Regions from separate parts of the Paenibacillus sp. LRG-1 genome, predicted to be linked through region 1. Evidence: riboswitches for the same ligand, from Rfam matches in the RefSeq annotation. Region 1 holds a riboswitch; the other holds the start of a gene.
The links. Region 1 has a riboswitch for thiamine pyrophosphate ahead of tenA (thiaminase II). Riboswitches for the same ligand answer to the same signal wherever they lie in the genome.

Region 1 (7,573 bases):
GATTGTCGTGACAGATTCCGAAAGTATTTTGGGGATTGGTGACTGGGGCGTCGGGGGGATTAACATTGCTATTGGCAAGCTTGCAGTATATACGGCTGCGGCAGGCATTCATCCTGGGCGGGTGCTGCCAATTGTACTGGATGTAGGCACGAATAATGAAAAGCTGCTGAATGATCCACTGTACATCGGAAACCGCCATAAACGAGTTCGCGGAGAAGCCTATAACCAGTTTATTGATACTTTTATCAGCAAAACGTTAGCGCAATTCCCGAAGGCGCTTTTACATTGGGAAGATGTGGGTAGCGTAAATGCGCGCCATATTATAGGAAAATACGGTCAAAGCATACTCACCTTCAACGATGATATACAAGGTACAGGAGCAGTGACCCTGGCTGCGATTCTTTCGGCGGTGGGTGTCACCAAGACTCCGCTGCGTGAACAAAAAATACTTGTTTTCGGCCCAGGGGCTGCAGGGATCGGTAACGCTGATCAAATTCGGGGCGCTATGATCGAGGATGGCCTTTCCGTAGATGATTCATTCAAGTCCTTTTGGGCCTTTGATTATCGCGGGCTGTTAACGGAAGATATGGAAGACGTATTGGAGTATCAGAAACCGTATGTGCGCAAAAAGGATGAAGTCAGCTCATGGACCCGGTCGGGTGACGGCAAAATACCGCTACTGGAGGTCATCCGTCAGGTGAAGCCTACGATATTGATTGGAACTTCCGGTGTAGCAGGTGCCTTTTCTGAAGAGATCATCAAGGAGATGGCAAAGCATGTAGAACGCCCGATCATTATGCCCATGTCCAATCCTACAAACCTTGCAGAAGCAGTACCCGAGGATTTGATCCGGTGGACAGATGGCAGAGCACTGATCGCAACCGGAAGTCCTTTTGAGCCCGTTACCTATAACGATACAAATTTTGAGATTGGACAGGCGAACAATGCCTTTGTTTTTCCGGGACTGGGTCTGGGTGCGATTGTGGTTAAAGCCAAAAGGATTACCCCTGCGATGTTTACAGCGGCAGCAGTTGCTGTTGCCAATGGTGTAGATTCGAATACGCCTGGCGGTGCGCTACTCCCTCATATCCGAAAATTACGCGAAGTTTCGTACGCTGTTGCGATTGCGGTTGCAAAAGCCGCGATTCAGGATCAGGTAGCGCAGGCGCACATTTCAGATGTGGAACAAGCTATACAAGATGCAATGTGGAAACCGAAATATGCCAAGGTCAAAGCAGTGGAAAGTGTAATTCATCACCCTCACTAAGCCCAAAATACCTAACTAGAGGAAATTTAATATTTTGTACACTATGTTTGACATAGCATATGAACGAATGTACAGTAATAGTCAAAAGAATAGAAGTCCACTAGGGGAGCCACTATGGCTGAGACAAGAGCGTATCTTGGACCCTTTGAACCTGATCTAGTTCGTACTAGCGTAGGAAAGTGGAGCCTTCGTATATAAGGTTTCAAGCGTTTTTTGCGTATTGGGCCTATTGTTGAAGCCGCTCCATTTTTCCGGGGCGGCTTTTTAGCGTTGTTCCGGAATTATATTCTTACAGGACTTCTTGCTCTTCAATTTAATGGAGGTGGGGAAATTGAGTTTTACACAAGAACTCCGTCGGCAGGCGGACGGCATTTTTCAAGCGATTTTTGAGCATCCCTTTGTGAGAGGTATTGCTGAAGGAAGTTTGACAAGGGGACAGCTGATTCACTATGTAAAACAGGACTTTGAATATTTGAACGCCTACATGCGGATATACGGCATCGCAATCTCCAAATGCACGAATCGGGAGGACATGGCTGTATTTAATGAACAAATCTCTTTTATTCTGCACAGCGAGGTTCATCCGCATCAAAATTTCTGTGCTGTCGCAGGGGTGAGCTATGAAGAGTTGCAGGGATATCCGCTCGCTCCGTCGGCTCATCACTATATCCGTCACATGCTGACGGTTGCGCATGAGGGCAGCCTGGGCGAGATCTTGGCTGTGCTGCTGCCATGTATGTGGACGTATGCCGAGATTGGTCGCAGGCTGCTGGATGAAGTAAAGCCGGATGAGTCTCATCCGTTCTATGAATGGATGGGCTTCTATGGAGACCAGCTTGATGATACAACACTCAAGTTCCGAGAACGTGTAGATGCTTGGGCGGAAGGCGCAACGGCTGCTGAGCGAGAGCGGATGATTGAGCATTTTATACTGAGCTGCCAGCTGGAATATAAGTTCTGGGACATGGCCTATAAGCAGGAAGAATGGCCGGTCCAGATACAGGCAGCGGTCTTGGAATAGTCAGCCTGGCAATTCGATGCGTGAAGTACAGTTAATGCCCTGTTGAACCACCAACTATAGAGAGGATAATCATTATGAGTACATGGGAAAAAAGTTATTCGGATCTCCTGACGAAGGTACAAAACAGCAAACCCCTCGTTCACAATATGACCAATGTGGTAGTCACTAACTTTACGGCCAACGGCCTGTATGCATTGGGCGCCTCCCCGGTGATGGCCTATGCACCCGAGGAAGTAGCAGACATGGCAAAAATAGCGGGAGCCGTCGTGTTAAACATCGGTACGCTGAACCGCGAACTGGTGGATGCCATGATCATTGCTGGACAATCGGCGAATGCACACGGTGTTCCGGTCCTGCTAGATCCGGTCGGTGCGGGAGCAACGAGCTTTAGAACTGAGTCGGCACTGCGAATCCTGAGAAAAGTCAAAATCTCATTGGTGCGGGGCAATGCAGCCGAAGTCGCGCATATTGTTGGAGAAGCGCGTGAGATTAAAGGCGTAGATGCTGGTGACAGTGCTGACAGCGGAAATGTCGATCTGGCAATTCGGGCTGCTCGAACGCTCAATACAATGGTTGTCATTACTGGAAAAGAGGACGTCATCACCGATGGGGCCGAAGTACGAATGATTAGCGGTGGAGACGCGCTGCTCACGAAGGTAACCGGAGCAGGCTGCCTGCTGACCTCTGTGTTAGGTGCCTTTGCAGCTGTTGAACCCAACCTGCTGCTCGCAGGTACAGCAGGCTTGGCATTTTACGGTGCAGCAGCTTCCCGAGCCGCAGCACGTACCGCAGAGCTGGGGCCCGGCAGCTTCCAGATTGCCTTTCTCGACGAGCTCGCCAAACTACATACAGGTTCGCTAGAGGGGCATGTCACTGTCCGTGAAGCCGGAACAACCACAGCAGGTGGTGCGCGATGACAGACGTTCGTGTACCCAGAGCACTGACGATTGCCGGTTCGGACAGTGGCGGCGGGGCCGGGATTCAAGCCGATCTCAAAACCTTTCAGGAGCTTGGCGTTTACGGCATGTCGGCTATTACGGCCATTACCGTACAGAATACTTTAGGGGTCCACGGCGTATATCCGCTGCCACAGGAAGCAACAGCGGAACAGATCGAAGCTGTAGGATTAGACCTTGGAGTGGATGCCCTGAAGACTGGCATGCTGTTTAATGCGGGCATCATCCGTCTTGTGAGCAAGCAGATTCGAAAGTTCGGCTGGAAAAAGGTCGTCGTCGATCCCGTGATGATTGCCAAGGGAGGCGCTGAACTGCTGCAACTGGAAGCGGTGCAGGCTTTGAAGGACGACCTGCTACCCTTGGCCCTGGTCGTTACACCGAATATCCCGGAGGCAGAAGCCCTGACAGGGATCAGTATCCATACGATGGAGGATCGCCGCGAGGCTGCGAGACATATTAGCAGTATGGGATCAAAATTCGTTGTGATCAAGGGTGGCCACGCTGACGAGAGCGAGAGCAGCGAACAGATTGTGGACCTACTCTTTGACGGAACCGCCTTTACAGAGCTGAGCGGCAAGCGAGTACGGACTGTTCATACACACGGAACAGGATGCACCTTCTCAGCAGCGATTACCGCGGAATTAGGGAAAGGGATGTCTGTACCGGAGGCTATCTCGAATGGCAAAGCCTTCATCCAGGCAGCGATTGAGGAACCTTTGCAGCTTGGACAAGGACATGGACCCACCAATCATTGGGCCTTCCGCCGTCGTCAGGAGATGCTGCTATGAACGGCAGAATGTTGTCAGAGGTGGTGCGCCGCCAGCTACAGATGTACCTGGTGCTTGGAAGCGTGAATTGCCTCGCGGAACCAGGCTGGGTCGTGCAAGAGGCTCTGGCTGGCGGCGCAACCATGGTCCAGTTCCGGGAAAAGGGTCTTGGCGCGTTAACGGGCGTTCCTATGTTCGAACTTGCGTGCCAGCTACAGGAACTGTGCCGTCACGCTGGTGTCCCCTTCATCATCAATGACGATGTGGAGCTAGCTCTTGAAATCGACGCCGACGGTGTTCACATCGGTCAAGACGATGAATACGCCGAATCCGTCCGCGAGCGAATCGGAAATCGAATTTTAGGCGTCTCTGCCCATACCATTGAGGAAGCACGTCGAGCCATCCTGCAAGGTGCTGATTATCTCGGCGTCGGACCCATCTATCCCACCATCTCGAAAGATGATGCCCATGCCGTACAGGGACCGGCAATTTTATATGAGATGCGTAAAGCGGGAATTGATGTGCCGATTGTTGGGATCGGAGGTATTACAGTGGACCGTGTTGAGGAAGTCGCACGTGCAGGTGCAGATGGTGTGGCGGTGATTTCAGCCGTGACACAGTCAGAACAGGTTAGAGGTGCGGTCAAGGAATTAAAGAAAAATATGGTATCATTTCTCAATGATCCGATCTACATGTTTGATAATGATTCAACAGATCATCCAGCTTTTTAGATTGTTCTATTACTTTGGGATGTGTTAAAAATCCATACTTTTTCTGGACCTGGTACAGTTTCTTCCTAGCTCGTTCGACACAAAGTAAAGTCACACCTTGGTTCATCAGCATGATCCCTCCTATATGTCATATTTTATGACAAAAAGACGTTTTTTGGATTTTCGAATGATGCGCCTAACAAAAAAAGAACATCCCAAAAGTTTGCATAAACAAAGATGCCCCTAAATCCACGTTAAAAGAGCCTCCGTTTCCACTAATTAAGTGGAACAGAGGCCCTTTTCATAAAAAGATCCAATGAATACAGAGCATACATGCCAATTCTGACCTAGAGATTAACCTTATTTTGTTGGCTCTCTAATAGTCGCTGAACTCCCCAAACTTGAACTAGTCGGTGAGAATTGTCTTTGTTTCTAGCCGTTTAAGCACCTCCAATTTGTACGTGAGGCGTTATTCTTTGATTTTGGTTATGCGACTGAACAGGCATTGCTAAAATAAACAAGAAGCTAGCTGCGATGACCAGCAGAATCATTTTTTTCAACATTGTCTAACCACACCTTTTCTAATAGTTTGAAATACTCTTCCCTTGTTTCGGGAAGCGCATGTGCTTGGAAATGTGCAAAAAGCCCTGTACAGTTTATAAAATAAGTCTCATTGTTTAGTAGGTGGGCTTTTACCAGTGCATATATTAAGTGTTTAAAGCCATCATTGTACATTCCCCGCCTTAAATAGTAATAAGCCAGTTCGTAACCAAACCATGCAAAATAATCCGGCATCACTTGTTGGGTGTACATATCAGTAGATTGTGATAGCAGAGCAAAAGAATTAATCTCCACTTCAAAACGTGAAAGGATATCATTGATATCTATTGCATATCGGTTAGCAGCAATCATAACGTTCAGCAACTTGGATAGCTTTTCATTCTCGGTAGTGATTGATGTGGATGCAATATATTCAACATAATGAGGAAGCACATTGGTATCTCCAGATAGGAGTCTATTTACAAACGTATTACCTTCTGCCCAATGCTTGAACAAGTTGACCCAGTGTTGGGTTTCCTGGTCTGTCTCGATCACCCAATCTAAATCAGTGTAGGCGTACGTAAATTGTAATGCTTGCTGATAATCGCCTTGCGCTTCACAGACACTCGCACACAGTAAATCAGCATAGGTAATGTACACAAACATCGGGCGACTCAGCCTCTGTTCAGACTCCTCCCACTCTCGCTTTTTCTGTTGATGTTTCAAAGAATATTGGATCTCCGCTTTGGCTCTCATTTTTCGAGCAGTTGCATCGAGCTTGTCCCATTCACGCAGAGAACGATACACATTCGCCAAATCTTTTAACGCATCGAGTTGATCTATTTCATTCAGACGTTCCACAAAGGGTTCAAATCGTGTAGCCGCCTTGAGATTTCGGATCTGATTGTTCCCTACCTGAATGGTAAACAGACGATACTGACAGACAGCCAAGCGTTCAGAGTGCTGGTACTTCTCGCCTTCCGCAATCCCTTCGTAGAGCAACAATGCAGCATTGTGCTGACCTTGTGCGAATAATTTTTCTGCTGCATCAAATAACTTTGGGGAATATAGAAGGTTGTCCATAATATGTCCCACTACAAGCTGGATAGCATCCAACTTGTCCAGTTCCGCACAGCGAAACAACAACGGCTCAATTCGCCTCCAATCCGGGGAGCGCTCAATGATGTAGTTATCTATGTATAGTTCGTAAAAAAAACCCTCTGGTAGTCCCATAGCCCAAGTGATTCGATCTAACTGATGTATCGCAACAGGACGATGCTTGGCAATCCAATTATTAAGTGTTCTTTGATGAACACCTGAATATTCGGCAAATTGTGCCAGCGTCAAATTATTTTCCCCTAAATAATCCTCTAACTTCGCCAAAATCGTAGGTGTATGTCCCAAGTCATAACCACCCTTCATACAAAAAATCCAAATTTTATACTTTCACCTCAAATTATTCACCAATTATTAACATGTGTCAACATTTTTCTTCCATTATTCCTACTATATAAACTTGAATATGGTAATTAATAACCACTAACATGAAGTCCCTTTTGGAATCAGGTGGTCGCTCGTTCTACTAATTTGAATTCCAGATGATGTATCGTTTCATCCAGCCCTTCAAGGGCATTGCAAATCATAATGAACGCATTCTCCGCTTGCTTGTCTATCGGGTAATGAATCGTTGTTAAATCAAGCAAATGCGAGATTTCGGTGTTATCAAAGCCTACTACTGCAAAATCCCTTGGTACAGAAACACCGAGTCTCCGTGCTTCAGTCAAAAGACCTGCTGCCAAATAATCGGTAGAACAGGCAAAGGCATCCGGTCTATCTGTTTGTTCTCGTTCTGCCCACCAATGAGCTATTTGTTCACCAGCTTCTATTGAATTTAAATCATAAAAATGCGGGAAGGCCTCAGCATCCAAATCATATTTTTCGCAAAAGTCATGATAAGCTCGAATGCGTTCTTTTGTGTTCAACCCCCGCATGCTGCCGTACACATTCACAATTTTCCGATATCCTCGGGCGTACAAATGTTCCAACGCCATCGTATAGCCCTGATACTGATCCATAAATACAGACGGGATTGCCTCAATGTTTACACGCTGCCAGGTCACAATCGGACCATATTTTGTATAATGCTCAATCACACTCCACTCATTAACACGAATCATACAGACCAAGGCGTCCAGTTGCTTTCTCCGCAACATTTCCAGCGCCTCAAGTTCTCGCTCCTTCTCCCCATTCGTAATAAACAGCGCTATATTAAAGCCATGCTCCTGAGCATACATTGTAAATCCACGCACAAA
Region 2 (7,573 bases), 2.4 Mb from region 1:
AGCTATTATGGACGTGATTCGCAAGCTGCCTCGAAGACAGAAAATCGTAGATTTTGGTTCAGGAGAAGGGAAGCTTTCGGCTCGGATGGCCCGAATGACGGGCATTGAAGAAATTTGGGCGGTGGAGCCGTCTGCGTATGCACAGGTGAGAGCCATGGAGCGTTTTGCCAAGCTGGAAAGGCATACCGACGCGATCATTCCTACACCCATGATGGGCTCACTCTTTTATTATGATGAACAATTGCGGGGCAAAGATGTGATGATCCTATGTGAGGTCATTGAGCACGTGGACGAGCATCGTCTGAACCGGGTGATGAAGACGATTGTGACGGAGTATCAGCCGGGTGTGCTGATCGTGACGACTCCCAATCGTGAATATAATGAGGTATATCGTATGAACCAGCAAGAGCTGCGGCATGGCGATCACCGTTTTGAATGGAATAGAAGCGAGTTTCAGGAACAATGTGAGCAGTGGATTGAGGAAGCTCCTTATTCGGTAGCGCTGAAGGGGATCGGAGAAGAGATCGAAGGCTTTGGACAACCGACCCAAATGGCTATATTTACGCGCAGAAAGGAGCAGAAGGAAGCATGAGCAATTCATCCAAACGTACGATTCATTTACCGCATGCTGGACTGGTTGTGTTGGTGGGGGCCTCCAACAGTGGCAAAACCACATTATTGGACAGGCTGGTGTGCGAAGGGATTCTACTGGAGACAGAAGTGGTATCCTCGGATCATTTTCGCAAGCTGGTCGGAGATACGGAATTTATAGACTGGAGTGGACTTCCAAGGCTGGAATCGGACGTACTGTTCTATGAGTATCAGCAAATGTCAGCCAAGGCGTTTGAGGCGATGGATACGATTCTGGCTATGCGCTGTCGCTTGAATAAGCTAACGGTTGTGGATGCCACTCATTTGTACGCTGAGGATCGCCAGAAATATGTACAGCTGGCAGCCAAGGCGCACGTTCCTGTTATGGCCTTGGTACTGGATGTACCCGAATCTGTGCTGCTGGAACGTGATTTAGGCAGGGAGCATCCGCGTGGCCGCCAACGGGTCAAGCAGCAGGCACAGCTGTTAAAGCGGAACCTGCGTGGTATCCGTGAGGAAGGCTTTAACGCTTGCTATGTTCTTAAGGATGTAGAAGAAATGAACTTTGTTCGCCGTGTGCAGCCACTGTTTCATGAGATTGGCTCAGGTATTGACATCATTGGTGATATCCATGGGTGCTACCGTGAGATGCTGGAAGTGATAGAGCGGCTAGGATATACGGAAGATACGAAAGGACTATACCATCATCCAGATGGTAGAAGACTAGTATCTGTCGGGGATGTGATGAGCCGTGGCCCAGAATCGTTACAAGCGGTGCAGTTCTGGAAAAAGCACGTGGATGCCGGACTAGCGTATATGATTGACAGCAATCATGGCTGGAAAATCGGCCGTTACCTCGATGGGAGAAAGGTGACTCTCAGTCATGGCGATGAACGATTTGCAGAGGAACTGGCCCAATATGAACAAAAAGCGGGCAAGACAGCGGCGGAACAGCTTAGAAGCGAGTTGAGAGATTTTCTGCTACATGCACCCTCTCATCTTATTTTTGGCAGAAATGGATTGCGACACGTGGTCGTGGCTCATGCCGGGATTAAGGATCATTTTATTGGCAAACAGTCGGCACGTATTTCTGATTATTGCCGCTATGGAGATACGGAAGGACAGGATGCGAACGGAACACCGATCCGCAAGGATTGGTTCGTAGACCATGAATCGGGAGAAATAGTAGTATGGGGACATGATCCGAGACCGCAGCCTACCCTTGTGAACCAGACGGTGAATATTGATCAGGGTGTGGTATTTGGCGGTATGCTGACCGCTTATCGTTATCCGGAAAAGGAATTTGTCAGCGTTCCGGCACATGAGAATTATGCGAATGATCCCGATAGCCCACTTGTCCGGTGGCAGAGAAAACGGTTTTCCCCGCCGAATTTACGCAAGCTAATCGCTGGTTACAGTGTGCTGACGGAATCGTATGGCGAAGTGCGCGTACAAGGAGAATGGATCAAATCCGCTATAGATACCGTGTCACATGTGACGGTACCCATGGAGGAGCTGGTGTATATTCCACCGACGATGAGCCCTGCTCCAGCGGTGTCTGCAGAGGAAGGATATCTGGAGCATCCACGTGAGGCGCTGGCTTATTATCGCGGGCAAGGAGTACAAACGATGGTGGCCGAGAAAAAACATATGGGTAGCCGGGCTATTTTGCTATTATTCAAAAACGAACAGGCCGCTGTTCAATATGTAGGCTACCCGACATTGGGCACGATCTATAGTCGGAGTGGGAGAGCTTTCTTTGAACAAAGCCTTGGGAAGCAAGTGATGGAGAAGCTGAATGTGGATTTACGGACTGCTGGATATTTTGAACGGAACCAGACGGATTTTGTATTGCTGGATGCGGAAATTGTACCGTGGAATCTCAAGGCTCGGGAACTGATTGCTGCACAGTATGCGCATGTGGGGGAGGCAGCTCTGTTGGATCGCAGTAAGCTGGTAGACAAGCTGAAGCAGGCGAAGGTTGCAGGTCGAGAGGTTGGAGACTGGTTGGAGGAAATGGAACAGAAGTACGCGAATGCCGTAACGTTTCAAGAGGCTTTTCAAAAATATTGCTGGGATGTGGACGGTCTGGATGAAATTCGTATTGCACCGTTCCATACGCTGGCACACAGCGGAAAGACTTTTTTCGACCATTCTCATATTTGGCATATGGAGCAAAACCGGGAGCTGGCTGGGCTGTCTTCCCTGTTTATGGAGACAGAGTATCGCGTTATCACGGACGAAGCAAGCGAGGAAGAGGTCATTCGCTGGTGGAACGAGATGACAGAGGATGGTCATGAGGGGATTGTGATCAAGCCGGAACGCTTTTTGATGAAAAATCGGGACAAGATGATTCAGCCTGCAATCAAGGTGAGAGGCCGGAAGTATTTGCACATCATTTACGGTATGGATTATCTTGCCCCTGAGAATTTAAAGCGTCTGAAGCAGCGTCGAACGAACAAAAAGGAGCGTCATGCCCTGATGGAAGGAGCGCTTGGTATGGAAGGCGTGGAACGTTTTGTCCGCAAGGATACGGTAGATCGTATTCATGAATGCGTCCTTGCCGCGCTATCTCTGGAATCGGAGCCGATTGATCCGAGATTGTAGTTTGCGAAGGAGGGATTGAGATGGAAAGGGGTACACCGTTAATTGATATTGGCGTGAACTTGATGCACCGTTCGTTTCATGCGGATCGGGAACAGGTGGTAGAGAGAGCCGCAGCTGTAGGGATTTCACCCCTGATTATTACCGGGACCAGTGTCCGTAGCAGTCGAGAGGCTTCTCAGTATGCAGCACGTTATCCGGGCAAGCTGTATGCGACAGCTGGCGTGCATCCCCATGATGCCAAAGACTGCAGCGCAGATACGATCCAGCAGCTCCGCCAGCTGGCGAGTCAGCCGCAGGTCGTATCCATAGGGGAATGCGGATTGGACTATAACCGTGATTTTTCGCCGCGTGATGTGCAGCGCCGATGGTTTGAGGAGCAAATCCAACTGGCGGGTGAGCTTAATATGCCGTTATTTCTTCATGAACGAGATGCACATGAGGATTTTGTTGCTATGCTGCGGGAGTATCAAGGGCTTGTCGATAAAGCAGTGGTGCATTGTTTTACAGGCACGGAACAAGAATTGCATACGTATGTAGAGATGGGACTGTATATCGGGATCACCGGCTGGATTTGCGACGAACGGCGTGGCAAACATCTGCGTGAACTGGTCAGAGATATTCCCTTGGACCGTCTGATGATTGAAACGGATGCACCATTTTTGACCCCGCGTAATTTGCCCGTGAAGCCTAAAGAAGGGCGTAATGAGCCCATGTATCTCGCTCACATTGCTGCTACGGTTGCCGAATGTACAGGCCGAAGCATGATGGAGATCGAAATCGCCACGACGGAGACAGCCAAACGTTTCTTCGGATTATAGGATTGTCAAAGCCATAGATGTGGTATATATTATAGTGAATTAAAAAAGCATTGTCGGGAGCTTGAGAAAGTCAGGCTGAGAGGGTGGCCCTTGCCACTGACCGTGAAATCTGATCTGGGTAATGCCAGCGTAGAGAAACCAAGAACACTATACAGGAATGCCGCTTGTTTCGCGGTTGTCGATAGATACAATGTATGTCCTAGCATTTTACCTTGACCCTGACTTTGGCTTGGTATCAGTGTAGTAGCTTAGACTACTGGTTATATAAGGCATATCGACGAATGATGTTTTGTATGGTGCTTCACCTTTTACTGCGCATAAAGCTTGCCTGGAGATTCAGCTCCAGACAAGCTTTTTTTTATGGCCAAGAGGCCAATTATAAGGATAAGGGGAGCACGCAATAATGAATACTGCTGTAAGAGCGTCCAAAGGGTTGAAGCTGACTGATATTTTGGTCACGATTGTGATCGCTGTTGTGTTCGGGTTAGTCTACAAAATATGGGGACCTGCCTATGATTTGATGAAACCATTCGGTTTACACGCCGAGCAACTGATGTATGGCATGTGGTTTATGGCAGGCACGTTTGCTTATCTCATCATTCGCAAGCCGGGTGTTGCAATTTTGGCAGAGGTGGCAGCGGCAACGGTCAGTGCTTTTTTGGGAAGCGAATGGGGGATGTCCACTTTGTACTATGGCCTGCTGCAAGGCTTGGGAGCGGAGCTATTTTTTGCGGCTTTTCTGTATCGGAACGCAAACCTGTGGGTTGCTTCGCTAGCTGCGGCCGGGGCGGCTGTCGCTTCTCTGATTTTAGACTTCAGCTACGGGTATATTGATCAGCTTTCGACCTGGAACTATGTTTTGTATATCGGTTTTCGCATGATTGGCAGCATTGTGATTGCCGGGGTATTCGCGTTCTATCTGGCTAGGGCATTGGAGGTAACCGGAGTCACGCGAAGTTTGAGACCCGCAACGGAACAAGATTATAAGGGGCTGGATTGATGAGCCAGGCAACCGAAGATGTGGTGGCTTCGATCACCCGTCTTCGGTTGAAATTCCCCGGTGAGCAGGAGCTGCTTTTTCACAATATGTCTTTGTCTGTCCGCAAGGGGGAAAAGCTGCTGTTGCTGGGACCGAGTGGATGCGGTAAATCAACGCTGCTCCAAGTGTTAAGCGGTCTGATTCCACGCACGATAGAAGTGCCTATGAAATGCGATGCTGCTGTAATCCCAAGTGTCTCAGGTATTGTATTTCAAGATCCTGATACGCAGTTTTGTATGTCATATGCAGACGAGGAACTGGCTTTTGTGTTGGAAAATAATCAGGTTCCTCGTGAGCAGATGCGATCCCGTATTCGCGAGCTGCTGATACAGGTTGGTCTATCAACGGATGATATACACATGCCCATTGGCAGCATGTCACAGGGAATGAAACAGCGGCTGGCGATTGCGTCTGTGCTGGCTATGGAGCCAGAAGTGCTTTTTCTGGATGAGCCCACGGCTTTGTTGGACGAGGAAGGCACTACACAGGTGTGGGATACCATTCGAAACATTTCGGTAGACCAGACACTGGTGATCGTGGAGCATAAAATTAATGAAATTGTCCATGATGTGGACCGGATTGTGGTGCTTTCTGCTCAAGGGGAGATCGTTGCGGATGGAAGGGCGGAAGAAGTATTTCATGGGCAGCGGCAGGCATTGTCCGAGTATGGCGTGTGGTACCCGGGAGTATGGAGTGAATCGTCTTCGCCGCGTTGGAGTGAATCAGTGACACAGCAGAATGGTACGGGGAATGGTACAGGGATTGATTTGCTGGAGCTGGAACATTTTAGTGGCCTCCGCGGTTTAAGTTCAGTGATTTATGTGGAGCATGCGCAGGTGAAGCCTGGCGACTGGATTGGCGTGGTCGGTGAAAACGGGGCTGGCAAAAGCTCACTGCTGCTCTCCATGATGCGCTTACTTCGCACACAGGGACGTTATAGCGTGCGCGGAATTGAGGCAGGCAGTACGGAACAACTGGCAGAGCGTATCGGGTTCGCGTTTCAAAATCCCGAGCTGCAATTCGTAGCACACACCGTACGAAAGGAACTAGAGTATTCGTTACCCAAGAGCTTGTTCACCGTTGAACAGTGCCGGGAACGGGTCGATCGGATGCTCGTACAGTTCGGACTGGAGCGGCTGGACGAGCGTCATCCGTATCAGCTTTCATTGGGCCAAAAAAGGCGGTTGAGTATTGCTACGGCTATGATCCGTGAGCCGGAAGTGCTGCTGCTGGATGAACCGACTTTTGGGCAGGATGCGCGTAATACCTTTGTCATGCTGGATATGTTGGAGCAGCTGAGAGCGGCAGGCACGGCCATTGTGATGGTCACGCATGACCCGGAAATTGTCCGTCGATATTGTACCAATATATGGCGGATTCAGAAAGGGGAACTCCAGTATGAACCTATCCTTTCCCCATCATAAAACATGGCTGCATCGCGTGAATCCGGGCCTAAAGCTTGTTATGTTTTCCATACTGTTTGTGGTCGTTATAGTCATCCATGATCCGAATGTCATGTTTAATGTTGCGTGTGCTATGCTGCTGCTGCTTGTCTGGTCAGGCCATCCATGGAAGCGGCTGCTGCTGTATGGATCTCCCTTTATATTGGTGTTTATTTCAACCTCAACGGGCATGATGATGTTCGGCAAAGGGGTGACGACCTGGTGGACATGGGGCCTGATCCATATTACGCAGGAAAGCTTTTATCGGGGTATACATCTGGGCTTTCGTGCGCTGAGTATGGCGGCGGTAGGGTTGCTGTTTGGTTTAACGACTCGTCCAGTGAACCTTTTTTATTCACTGATGCAGCAATGGAGGCTCTCTCCGAAGTATGCGTATAGCTTTTTGGCAGCCATGCGGTTGATGCCCATGATGGTGGAGGAATTCCAGGCATTGAGACAAGCCCATCGTATTCGAGGTTTACATCAGCATGTGTCCAAATGGAATATGTATGCCACGCTTCGCAGGTATGCAATTCCGCTGCTCGCTCAAAGTATCCGGCGTGCACAGCGAATTGCTATTGCCATGGAAGCCAAGGGTTTTACCAATGAAACCAAACGCACGTATTATTATGCGATTGGCTATTCGGCTGTAGATATTGTGTTCATATTCTATTTTGTCATCATGCTTACGCTGGCTTGGGGACTCGGTATCTGCTTTCCTTACGTGGGGGTGTGGGATGTGCGTTAATTGTTGTCAAAAGGCTTTGCCCGTTTTCTGCTCTGTGGTATATTAATGCAATGGGAATTGACGGCTCGTACAGACCCGCCTGGGCTGGCGGGCTTATTACATTTTCCCTGAGAAATGGATCATCAGGAGGCCAGGTTTCATGATTACGCTGCATCAGGTAAGCAAGCATTATACCACCTCAAGCGGCCAATTTCATGCGGTTCAATCCGTGTCCCTTCAAGTGGAGGAGGGGGAAATTCACGGTATCATAGGTGCCAGCGGTGCCGGTAAGTCTACGTTGCTCCGGTTGATGAATGTATTGGAAAGGCCGGATGAGGGAAACGTGGTT

Region 2: another riboswitch for thiamine pyrophosphate. It lies ahead of ACUUJN_RS04675 (ECF transporter S component); the one in region 1 lies ahead of tenA (thiaminase II).

The regions. Positions count from the first base shown of each region.
Region 1 is NZ_CM170126.1:4,669,716-4,677,288, forward strand. Features, by position in the region: gene ACUUJN_RS20590 (NAD-dependent malic enzyme) at 1-1,267, shown strand, start outside; TPP riboswitch at 1,360-1,462, shown strand; gene tenA (thiaminase II) at 1,599-2,288, shown strand; gene thiM (hydroxyethylthiazole kinase) at 2,363-3,205, shown strand; gene thiD (bifunctional hydroxymethylpyrimidine kinase/phosphomethylpyrimidine kinase) at 3,202-4,032, shown strand; gene thiE (thiamine phosphate synthase) at 4,029-4,742, shown strand; gene ACUUJN_RS20615 (aspartyl-phosphate phosphatase Spo0E family protein) at 4,687-4,854, opposite strand; gene ACUUJN_RS20620 (helix-turn-helix domain-containing protein) at 5,247-6,665, opposite strand; gene ACUUJN_RS20625 (LacI family DNA-binding transcriptional regulator) at 6,824-7,573, opposite strand, start outside.
Region 2 is NZ_CM170126.1:1,033,356-1,040,928, forward strand. Features, by position in the region: gene ACUUJN_RS04660 (3' terminal RNA ribose 2'-O-methyltransferase Hen1) at 1-592, shown strand, start outside; gene ACUUJN_RS04665 (polynucleotide kinase-phosphatase) at 589-3,198, shown strand; gene ACUUJN_RS04670 (TatD family hydrolase) at 3,219-4,016, shown strand; TPP riboswitch at 4,061-4,170, shown strand; gene ACUUJN_RS04675 (ECF transporter S component) at 4,420-5,016, shown strand; gene ACUUJN_RS04680 (ABC transporter ATP-binding protein) at 5,016-6,479, shown strand; gene ACUUJN_RS04685 (energy-coupling factor transporter transmembrane component T family protein) at 6,454-7,245, shown strand; gene ACUUJN_RS04690 (methionine ABC transporter ATP-binding protein) at 7,385-7,573, shown strand, end outside.